DNA from 2 places in the Brevibacillus sp. FSL K6-6036 genome. Region 1 is predicted to be linked to the other one. Evidence: riboswitches for the same ligand, from Rfam matches in the RefSeq annotation. Region 1 holds a riboswitch; the other holds the start of a gene.
What was found. A riboswitch is a leader RNA that binds a small molecule or an ion and turns the genes downstream of it on or off. The one in region 1 is predicted to bind cobalamin.
Positions count from the first base shown of each region.

Region 1 (5,108 bases):
AGCCCGGCAGTGCAGGCATTGCAAAGCACACGCTCTCGTCAGCTCCCAGACCACGATAAACGGACTTACAGCGTAATCACGTTCTTTCAACAAGCTCATCGCTCGCCCTCCTGTCCTGCCAATCAGCTTCAGCTGCTCTTATCGTAACGAAACGGCCGACTGACAGGTGTGAGAAGCGTCACCATGCGTACAAAAAAAGCTGCCTTTTTCGCAGCCTGATTTGCTAAAAGCCATGCGAACGCAGGCCTGCACTTCTCCAATAGTACAGCAACATGAAAATCTGTTCTACTCCAATATTTCAACGACATGAAATCCGTTTTGTCCCAATATTTCAACCACTTGGAGTCTGTTTTTGTTCCGATATTGCACCTGCATGGATGCTGTCTGTACTGCTGCTCCTCCAGCACAAGCGACCGGCTTATGTAATGCAGCTTGCAGCTATTCGCCGCAATCCCGCAGTCAGCTCCTCCACGGACCTCGGCACCCGGGAGGAACCGATCTCTTCCCGCAGGGCGGCAGGCAACGCTTCCCACACATCGAAGACAGCAGGCGTACGAAGCTGCAGCCTCTCCAGAGTATCCCGCCGGGAGAAAACCGCCTCCGGCTCTCCTTCCAGGGCCAGCTTCCCTTTTTCCATGACCAGCACCCAGTCGGCCCAGGCAAATGCGAGGTCAATGTCATGCGTAGCCATCAGGATTGTCGTTCCGGCCGCATGGATGCGGTCCAGCTCCTGCACAAAATTTCTCGTCTGCTCTTGATCCAGATAGGCTGTCGGCTCGTCCAGCAGCAGCAGCTCCGGCTCCAGCACCATGACTCCGGCCAATGCCACACGCCGTTTCTGCCCTAGGCTGAGCCGGTGAATCGGCGTTTCTGCCCATTCGGTCATCCCGAATGTTTCCATCGTGCGGTACACCTTTTCCCTGACAACGTCTTCCGGCAGCTTTTGATTGCATAGTCCGTAGGAGATATCCTCGGCAACCGTCGCGGCGATCAGTTGCTGCTCCGGGTCCTGAAACACCAGACCGATTTTTTGTTTCAGCTTGAGCAAATGAGCCCGGTCGTAGGAAACGGCCTTCCCTTTCCACAGGACTTGGCCCAGATTCGGCCGAAAAATTCCGTTCGCATGCAGAAACATGGTGGACTTTCCGCAGCCATTGTGGCCCAATAGCACACACTTTTTTCCGGCAGGGACACCGAGAGAAAGTCCGTTGAGCGCCGGTTGGGAAGCTCCCGGATACGTGTAGTGAACGAATGAAAATCGCAATATGTCCAAGGCAGCTCTAGCTGTCTGTTCTGATGCATCTGCTTGTTCTGCTGCATCTGTCTGTTCTGCTGCATCTGTCGTCACTTCGAATGCCACTCGCGCCTCATCCTCCCATCCACCATTCCAGCATCGCCAGCAGGAGACATCCGGCTACCGCTTCCCATTCGTACCTTTTGGAACGCATATGGGAGGCATGGACCAGGACGCGGAAATCGTCCGTAAACCCTCTTGCCGTCATGCTGATGTACATCTGGCGGTAGCGTGCCATCGTGCGGATAAATAATTGAACGATCAGCCTGCCCGCATCCTTGAGTGTTCCCGCCGTGCCGCGGTGCCCTCCTCTGGCCTTTTGCGCCGTCCAGATTTGCTCGGCTGTCTCCAGAAGAACGAAGACAAAACGGTACATGATCATCATCAGATCAGTCAGAATGGAGGGGATGCCGATCCGGCGGAACACTTGCAAAACCTCGGCAAAGGGAACTGTAAAAAGAATAAAGGAAAAGCAGGAGAGCGCCGCCAGCGAGCGGGCGGCCAGGCTCATGGCCCTGGACAGCCCCTCTGCCGTCACATAGACAACCCAGCTTCCCAACTGCCAGGATGCGATTGCATTGTCATCCCGTGTCCATTCCGCCAGTCTGGATGCCTCCAGGAGCAGCGCCGGGCTTCCGGCGAGCAGGAAGGCGACGGAGGCAGCCACCACGACAAAATAGATCCGCCATGGAGTGCGGGCATAGACGACGATCCAGACGCTCATCCAGACGAACAGAATGCCCTGGACAAGCGGATGGCTGATCAGTGCCAACAGCAGCATGGCCAGCGAAAAGAGCAGCTTCTGTTCGGGCGGCAGCCTCTTCAGCCTGTTTTCGTAAGCGAGGGAGTCGATCCGTCCAATCATTCTTGCCTGTTTTTCAGGCGGCCCCGGTACAAGCCGATGGCATACCCGATCACGCCTGCTCCCAGAGCAGCCTGCAGGGCGAACAAGAGGCTTTCTGTCTCACCGCCGGGAGGTTCGAGCAAAGGCTGAAACCACGGCTCGTAGTCAGGAGCCACCTCCATGATCGCTTCCTCTGCCGCTCCATCGGCTCCGCCGAATTCCGAATCTTTTACGACCAGCAATGGCACCACCGCCAGTACCGCTGCCGCCAAAATGAGCAGCCAGTTCGTCCAACGCTTCATCTCTTACCCCTCCCTTTTCAGCAGCTTCAGCTGCGACAATTCTTGCGCGTTGTAGGCTTGAAGCCAATTCCACACGAGCACCGTCAGCAGTCCCTCGCTGATCGCCAGCGGCACCTGCGTCAAGGCAAATATCCCCGCAAACTTGACAAAGGAAGCCATAATCCCGCCAGAAGCAGCCGGGAATGCCAGCGCCAGTTGAACGGAAGTGACCAGATAGGTGCTGAGGTCAGCCAGCGCTGCCGCGAGAAAAATGCCGAGCTTCTGGCCACCTTTCTTTCTGGCCACCAGCCGATACACGCCATATGCGACGAACGGGCCAACAACCGCCATGGAAAACGCATTGGCGCCGAGTGTCGTCAAGCCCCCATGCGCGAGCAGCAGCGCCTGAAACAAGAGCACCAGACTGCCCAGTACAGACATGACCAGCGGACCAAACAAGATCGCGCCCAGCCCTGTTCCTGTGGGATGGGAGCTGCTGCCTGTCACGGACGGAATTTTCAGCGCGGACAGGACAAATGCAAAGGCTCCCGCTACCCCTAAAAGCAGCTTGAATTCGGGCTTCTCTTTGACAATGCGTTGAACCTGACGCAAGCCGAGGAAAAAGAAGGGCAGAAAAACAGCCCACCAAAACAGCGACCACCCTGCCGGCAAATACCCTTCCATAATATGCATGGCATGTCCGGTTTGTGGCGTATTGAACAGCAAGTAAACAAGAAATCCTGTTATCAGAAGACCACTGGCAACGGTGCGTCTACCCCTCATTCAGCAACACTCCTTACTCTGATTCTCTAAAGAACACACGCAAAAAAGCTCACCCGATTTGGATGAGCTTGGCACACGGCAACTAACGATACTGCGAACAGTCGTTTCGTTTGGGCTCACCTCTCCTTTCCTCGAAGGCTCATGGGTGTGGCAGCAAGGTAGGTCTCCTGGCTTCCGGATCAATACGCTCTTTTGCCTTCCCCGTCAAATCGACAAGTGGCTTTCGAAAAAAGAGCATTCCCCTGGTTACAGTGGCGGGACCGCTCGGGAGTTTCACCCGATTCCCTGTTACCCCTTACTATTCATAAGGGCACCTTGCTGCATTTTATTCTTTTCCAAAAATTCGCAGATGATTGTCTATTATATACGATGGGTTGCAAAAGAAAAAGGAGAACGTGCCAGTTCTCCCTCAGGCTGTCGAGAAACCCCACAATATGTTGGAGTTTCTTCTTTCATAACAATAAAATTGAGCACGAAGTGCTGGAAGTCTTAGATAGCACCACACCTAACATGCCTTTGCAAGGTGGAGTGCTATCTTTTTTATATTTTGAACGGTTGCTGTCAGCAACGCTTGCTCTTGGACATTTTCACGTCCGCGCAACCTACAATAGCGAAGTCCATGCAGTTCTTTGGCATCTGCAAAACTTCGCTCTATCGTTTGGTATCTCAACCTGTATAGGTATTTTCCTGACTTACTTAAGCGGTTCTGTCGAACCCATTCTTTACTCTCTTCCCATACATGCCTGGTTATCACCTTTTGGTGATTTTTTGACCGTGTACACATAGTGAGCATCGGACATGCCTTACATATTTCTTTATTTGACTTATACATTCTGTATCCGTTACGGTCAGTTGTCGAATAAGCAAGCTCATGTTTTTGGGGGCAAATATAGACATTCTTTTCGGGATCATATTTAAACCGCCATTTGGCGATAAGGCCTTTAACAGGTGAAAAAGCTCGATGGCCAATGACGGCAAAGATATTTAGATCGTGCAGAGCCTTGCAGATTGGAGTAGTTAAATAGCCAGCATCCAATGCAACGGCTTCAATGGTATCTGTAAACCCAAACTTCTCAATTTGGTGTTGTAGCCGATCTACATAAGGAACAGAATCATGAACGTTACCCGCAGTCACGTGTACATCAGTTATGATATTGTACTTATGATCGACTGTCCGATGATCGAGATAGAAAAAGCCTTCAGGCTTTCCGTCACGAACCATGTAACCACTGTCCGGATCAGTAGTACTCACCTTGATTTCCTTTTCTTCCTTCACATCCTCTCTAGGCTTCAATCCTTTTTTCCGTGTGCTTCACGGTCTTCATTAATGGCTGCTTCTAAATCACTAAGGTAGGCTCGACTAGATTTTTCAATAACATGCTTCTTAAATTTACGTTTGTTCGCATTTGCTTTCAGATGAGTGGAATCACTTATCAAAACACGTCCGCCAACCATGCGATGTTGGATAGCAAGGCGAACGATTTCATCAAAAATCTCTTGGAAAACATTTGTGTTTTTAAAACGAGTTCGACGATTCCAACTGATGGTAGTGTGGTCTGGAACTCGATCTGTTAGTGAAAGGCCAAGAAACCAGCGGTAAGCGATATTCGTCTGAATTTCCTTTTCGAGTTGTCTTTCTGACCGGATACCGTAAAGGTATCCAATGAAAATCATTTTAAATAAAACCACCGGATCAATGGCTGGTCTACCGTTATCTTCACAATAGTATTGGCGTACTTTTTCTCGGATGAAAGAGAAGTCTACATGCTTTTGAATAACTCGTAGCAAATGGTCCTCCGGGACCAACTCATCAAGGCATACAAATTCATATTGCATTTGTTGCTTTTTTTCATTAGAGGAAAGCACAATAATCACCCGCCAGTAAATGTAATTACAAGAATATTAT
Region 1 covers NZ_CP150173.1:4,196,425-4,201,532, forward strand. The annotation lists gene NST37_RS20820 (TIGR04053 family radical SAM/SPASM domain-containing protein) at 1-99, opposite strand, end outside; gene NST37_RS20825 (ABC transporter ATP-binding protein) at 419-1,360, opposite strand; gene cbiQ (cobalt ECF transporter T component CbiQ) at 1,368-2,159, opposite strand; gene NST37_RS20835 (energy-coupling factor ABC transporter substrate-binding protein) at 2,156-2,440, opposite strand; gene NST37_RS20840 (energy-coupling factor ABC transporter permease) at 2,444-3,202, opposite strand; cobalamin riboswitch at 3,342-3,535, opposite strand; one part of gene NST37_RS20845 (IS1182 family transposase) at 3,708-4,498, opposite strand; one part of gene NST37_RS20845 (IS1182 family transposase) at 4,498-5,038, opposite strand.

Region 2 (5,108 bases), 2.2 Mb from region 1:
GGCGATCACGGCATAAACGGTGTCAGCCTGGCGCGCGGCTTGCTGATTCACATCGCCCAAAATATCGGCAAACCATCGTCCCAGCCTCGACATCGCTACCCCGCCAAGACCCACTTCACTCGTTACTGCAATCACGGTTTGATTCGTTTGGGCGACAGCATCCAGCCACGCCTTTGCTTCTCCCACAATCTCTTTTGTAATGGATTCGTCCCGCCACGCCTGCTCCGGGATGTCCATCAGGCGACCGCTGACCCAGGTGGAGAGACAATCGAGCAAGACGACACTGTACCCTTTGCTCGCGTCCAGCGATTCGGACAGCCGTCCGCCGAGCTCGCACAATCCCCACGTATCAGGGCGGCGCTCCCGATGCAGCTCGATTCGTCTGGCCATCTCATCGTCCCACGCTTTTCCTGTCGCCACGTACAACACGTCCTGCGCGGCATCACGGGCCAATTCCTCGGCAAAACGGCTCTTTCCCGACCGAACGCCCCCTGTGACCAAAATAAGGCTCACAAGACCGCCCCCCTTTTTTCCATCACATCATGAAAGGCAGACAGCAGCCGTTCATTCTCGGCCCGCGAGCGAACGGCGATGCGAAAATCGCGGGCGGTCAGTCCCGGATACATGGCGCAGTTGCGGATCAGAATGCCCCGTTTGCCCATTTCCTCCTGCAGCGCCGTCGCGTCTGTCCATTCCGGGGAGCGAACGAGCAAAAAGTTGGCCTCTCCCGTCCATACCTGCCAGCCCAGCCCCGACTGCAGTCCGTCCAGCAAAAAGCGGCGTTCTGCAGCGATGAGGCGCCTCGTCTCTTCTTCATAATCCGCTTCCTGCAAACACAACTCTCCCGCAAGCAAGGCCAAGCCGTTGACGCTCCAGCTCACCTGTTTGCTCCTCATCCTCTCGATCAGTGCGGGGTGACCGATCGCATAACCGAGCCGAAGCCCCGGGATAGCGAACATTTTGGTCATGGAGCGTATCAACAGGACGCGCGGAAAATGTCCTAGCCGATCCGCAAGTGTAAACTGCTTCTCCCGAGCCGCAAAATCGAGAAAAGCTTCATCGACAATCAAATGGGTACCGGTTTCATTTGTCCATTCGGCCATTTGCAAAAGCTCGTCTGGTTCATACAATAGACCGGTCGGATTGTTCGGAGAACCGATGAACACGAGCTGCGTCTCCCGAAAGAGCCGATACAGCTCCCGCGCGTCTGGCTTGAAGCCGTTTTCTTCCCGTCCCGCGCATTCCACGACGCGAGCGCCGAATTGGCGGGAAAGTTGGGCATATTCGGAAAAGCACGGCGTCACCACACCTGCGCTTTCCGGCTGCAGAGCGAGCACGGCCAGCGCCATCGCTTCCGCCGCTCCATTTGCCGGCAAAAGGGCGTCTTCCGGCAGACGCAGCCGGGCAGCCAATGCCCGCTTGAAAGCTCGATGGCCGGGATCAGGATAGCGGATAACGGCGGTAAGCGACCTCCCCAGCGCTTCCAGGACCCTTGCCGGAGGACCGAGCGGATTTATATTGGCGCTGTAATCAAGGAACGCCTCGGCCGATACGCCAAAGCGCTCTGCAGCCGTCACCAGATCCCCGCCGTGGCCGTAGGTCTCCAGCAGCCCCATCAGTACTCAACTCCGAGTACAGCGGGAATGCCTTCGTCATAGTAGTGCTTGACCGGCTTCATCTCCGTCACAAGATCGGCCATCTCGATGATCGCGGGCTGCGCATTGCGGCCGGTAATGACCAGATGGACGTGGCGCGGCCTGTTTTGGACCGTATCCAGCACGTCAGCCAGCGGGAGCACATCGTCAATCGGAAAACGATCAATTGCCAGGGCATTGTTCAATTCGTCCAGGATCACCACATCGTACTCGCCGCCAAGCACCTTTTCGCGGGCAAAGCTCCACGCCTTTTCAAGGGCGCTGCGGTGCTCCTCCGGTGTTTTGGTCCAGGTAAAGCCGACGCCCATCTGCACCATTTCGATTCCGAGACGGTCGAAAATAATCTTCTCGCCATAGGTGCGTTCCGGAGACTTGATAAACTGGATCATTAAAACCCGTTTTCCTCTGCCGGTTGCACGTACAGCCAAGCCTAACGCCGCTGTCGTCTTGCCTTTTCCGTCTCCTGTATAGACCAGCAGCAGCCCTCGCTTGTTGTCGGCCTTGCTCATCAACAGCCCCTCCTTCGTTCTGCGCAATCCTTTTGAACATACAAAGCCACTCGGGCAAATCTCCGGGTGAAACGCGAAACTGCCGCCTGCTTTTCCAGGGGAGTACACGCCAACCTTCCGAAAAGTATAAAAAAACGCCTTGTTCCCTTTGGAAAACAAAGGGAGACAAAGCGCGGACAGTTCGCTACAACGATCCACCTCTTCCTTTGACCCGAAGGAAATCAGTGCTCAGGCAAGACAGGCAGGTCTCCTGGCTCGAGAATCGCTGCTTTCCTTCTCCTTCCCGTCCCCGACCCGGGGCAGTGGATGGCAAAATGCCTTGAAGGAAAACTCCTCTCTTACAGTGGCGGGACCGCGTTGGATTTTCACCAAACTTCCCTTTTAACTTCGCTTCCCGCGGCGTGCACCGTGCAGGAAGCAAAGACCTGTTTGCGCGATATGGAAATGTTCAGCCAGCCAAAGACTGGCGCTTGCTATCATCATAACAAAAGTGGGCACGGATAGAAAGAACAAGCTGATCATCGAGTTTTATTCAACAAATGAAAATTAAATGCAGTTTACTAAAGTTTTGTTCTTTGCTAGGATGATGGAAAACATATCCACACACAGGAGGTGGTCCAGATGAAACAGGATCTCCCAATTCCTCCGGAGCGGCCACATCTCTACGTACAGCCTCTCCTTGAAGAATGCGGCGAAGCAATGCTCCCCCTCTCCAGCTTGTCCGAAAAAATTACGGTCTGGCCGATGTACTACAAGCAAGGCTACGACGGAACCACTCCCGAAGCGTACTTGCGAAAAAGCGCCGCTCTCCGCCTGGTCCAAGCAGCCGAACGCTTGCCCGACGGCCATCGCTTCGTCGTATTTGACGGCTGGCGCTCCTACCAGGTGCAAGGCTCTCTCTATGAAAGATTCAAGCAAACACTGCTCAAGCAGGGCTGGGAAGAAGGCGAGGCGCTTCAGGCCGAACTGAGCAAATTTGTCGCCGTCCCCAGCAAGGATGTGCAAAAGCCATCGCCCCATTTGTCCGGTGGAGCAGTAGACCTGACGATCGAAGGCCCCGATGGGTGGCTCGACATGGGAACAGAGTTTGACGATTTCAGCGAACGGGCCTCTACCCGATTCTATGAAAACGCTCTCAGCCCTGATGAACAGGCGAAAACGATCCGCGCCAACAGACGTCTTCTGTATCACCTGATGACCGAGGCCGGTTTCGTCAATTACCCCAAAGAGTGGTGGCATTACGAATACGGCACGCTTTCCTGGGCACGGCAAACTACTGGACAAGCCATGTACGGGGGAATCTTGGAAATTGATAGCGAAAATAGTTGAATAACCTCAATTTTTGCAATATATTAAAAATATATTAAATTTATAACAAAATGTTGGGGGTTGATCTCTTTGAAGCGCAGATGGTCATTCGTCCTCACCAGCCTGGTTCTCGCTGTTTCCATGCTCGTTGCCGCTTGCGGCACACCGGCGAACCAGCCTCAAGCTCAGAACAACTCGCCGGAATCGCCGGCAAAAACCGAGCCGACCGCACCGAAGACGTCAGCAGACACACTGTTCGTCGCGATCAACGCGGATCAAGGCACGCTCGATCCCGCCGTCACCTTTGACAACGCCGCATGGAAAATCACTTATCCCACCTACGAACGTCTCGTCGAATACGACGGGGAGTCCACAGAGGTCAAGCCCGGTCTCGCCAAGGAATGGAAAGTGAGCGAAGACGGCCTTACCTGGACCTTTACACTGGAAGAAGGACATAAGTTTGCCGACGGTACTCCGGTCACGGCAGAAGCCGTCAAGTTCACCTTCGACCGCACGCTCGCCATCAAGAAAGGCCCGGCTGACGTATACAGCGTGATCAAAGAAGTCAAAGTCGATTCGCCGACACAGGTTACCTTCGTTCTCTCCAAAAACTTCCCGCCATTCCTCTCGACTCTCGCAGCCAACTACGGCGGCATCGTCAATCCGAAGGTAAAAGAAGAAGAACAAAACGGCGATCTGGGCCAAAACTTCCTCGCAAACAACACGATGGGCAGCGGCCCGTACAAGCTCGAAGAATGGAAAAAAGGCGAATATCTCAAGCTCACCGTCAACCCGCACTCCACAGTGAAACCCGCATTCCAAACCGTATACTTCAAAATCGTTCCGGATGCGACAGCTCAGCGCCTGCAGTTGGAACAGGGCGAGATTGACATCGCCGAAGGCATCCCCAATGAACAATTGAAAGCCGTCAAAGAATTGCCCAACGTAGAAGTCCTGCAAAAACCGAGCCTGTTCGTCGACTACGTGTACGTAAACTCCTCCAAAGGCAACGAAGCGCTCAAAAACCCGAAGGTTCGCCAGGCGTTAAGCTACGCGATCGACTATGACGCCCTGACCGAATCCGTGCAGGAAGGCTACGCTACGCAAATGCGCGGTCCAATTCCAAAAGGTCTGTGGGGGCATGATGAATCTGCCCATCAGTACAAGCGCGATGTGGAAAAAGCCAAAGCGCTCCTGGCGGAAGCAGGCGTCTCCAACCTGACCCTCGATCTGCTGTATTCCGACAACAAACCGTGGTGGGAGACAGAAGCACTCACCCTGCAGGCATTTTTCGCCGACATCGGGGTAAAGCTCAATCTCAAAAAGATCGCCTACGCCACGTCCCGCGAAATGATTGACGCCGGCGAATTCGACCTCGCTCTTGGCGTTTGGAGCCCGGACTTCGGCGACCCGTACATGTTCATGAACTACTGGTTTGACTCCGTCAACTTCGGTCTGGCCGGAAACCGCGCCTTCTATAAAAACGACAAAGTGGACGAGCTGGTGCGCAAAGCCGCATCGATCAACGACAAGGCAGAGCGCGAGAAGCTGTACAAGGAAGCGCAGAAGATCGTCATTGATGAAGCGCCTTACCTTTATCTGTATCAAAAGGACTTCCTCCTGCCGGTCAGCAAAA
Region 2 covers NZ_CP150173.1:1,226,840-1,231,947, reverse strand. The annotation lists gene cobU (bifunctional adenosylcobinamide kinase/adenosylcobinamide-phosphate guanylyltransferase) at 1-513, opposite strand, end outside; gene cobD (threonine-phosphate decarboxylase CobD) at 510-1,616, opposite strand; gene cobO (cob(I)yrinic acid a,c-diamide adenosyltransferase) at 1,616-2,164, opposite strand; cobalamin riboswitch at 2,387-2,607, opposite strand; gene NST37_RS06305 (M15 family metallopeptidase) at 2,786-3,493, shown strand; gene NST37_RS06300 (ABC transporter substrate-binding protein) at 3,563-5,108, shown strand, end outside.
Region 2: it holds a riboswitch for cobalamin, as region 1 does, so the genes downstream of both, cobO (cob(I)yrinic acid a,c-diamide adenosyltransferase) here and NST37_RS20840 (energy-coupling factor ABC transporter permease) in region 1, are expected to answer to the same signal.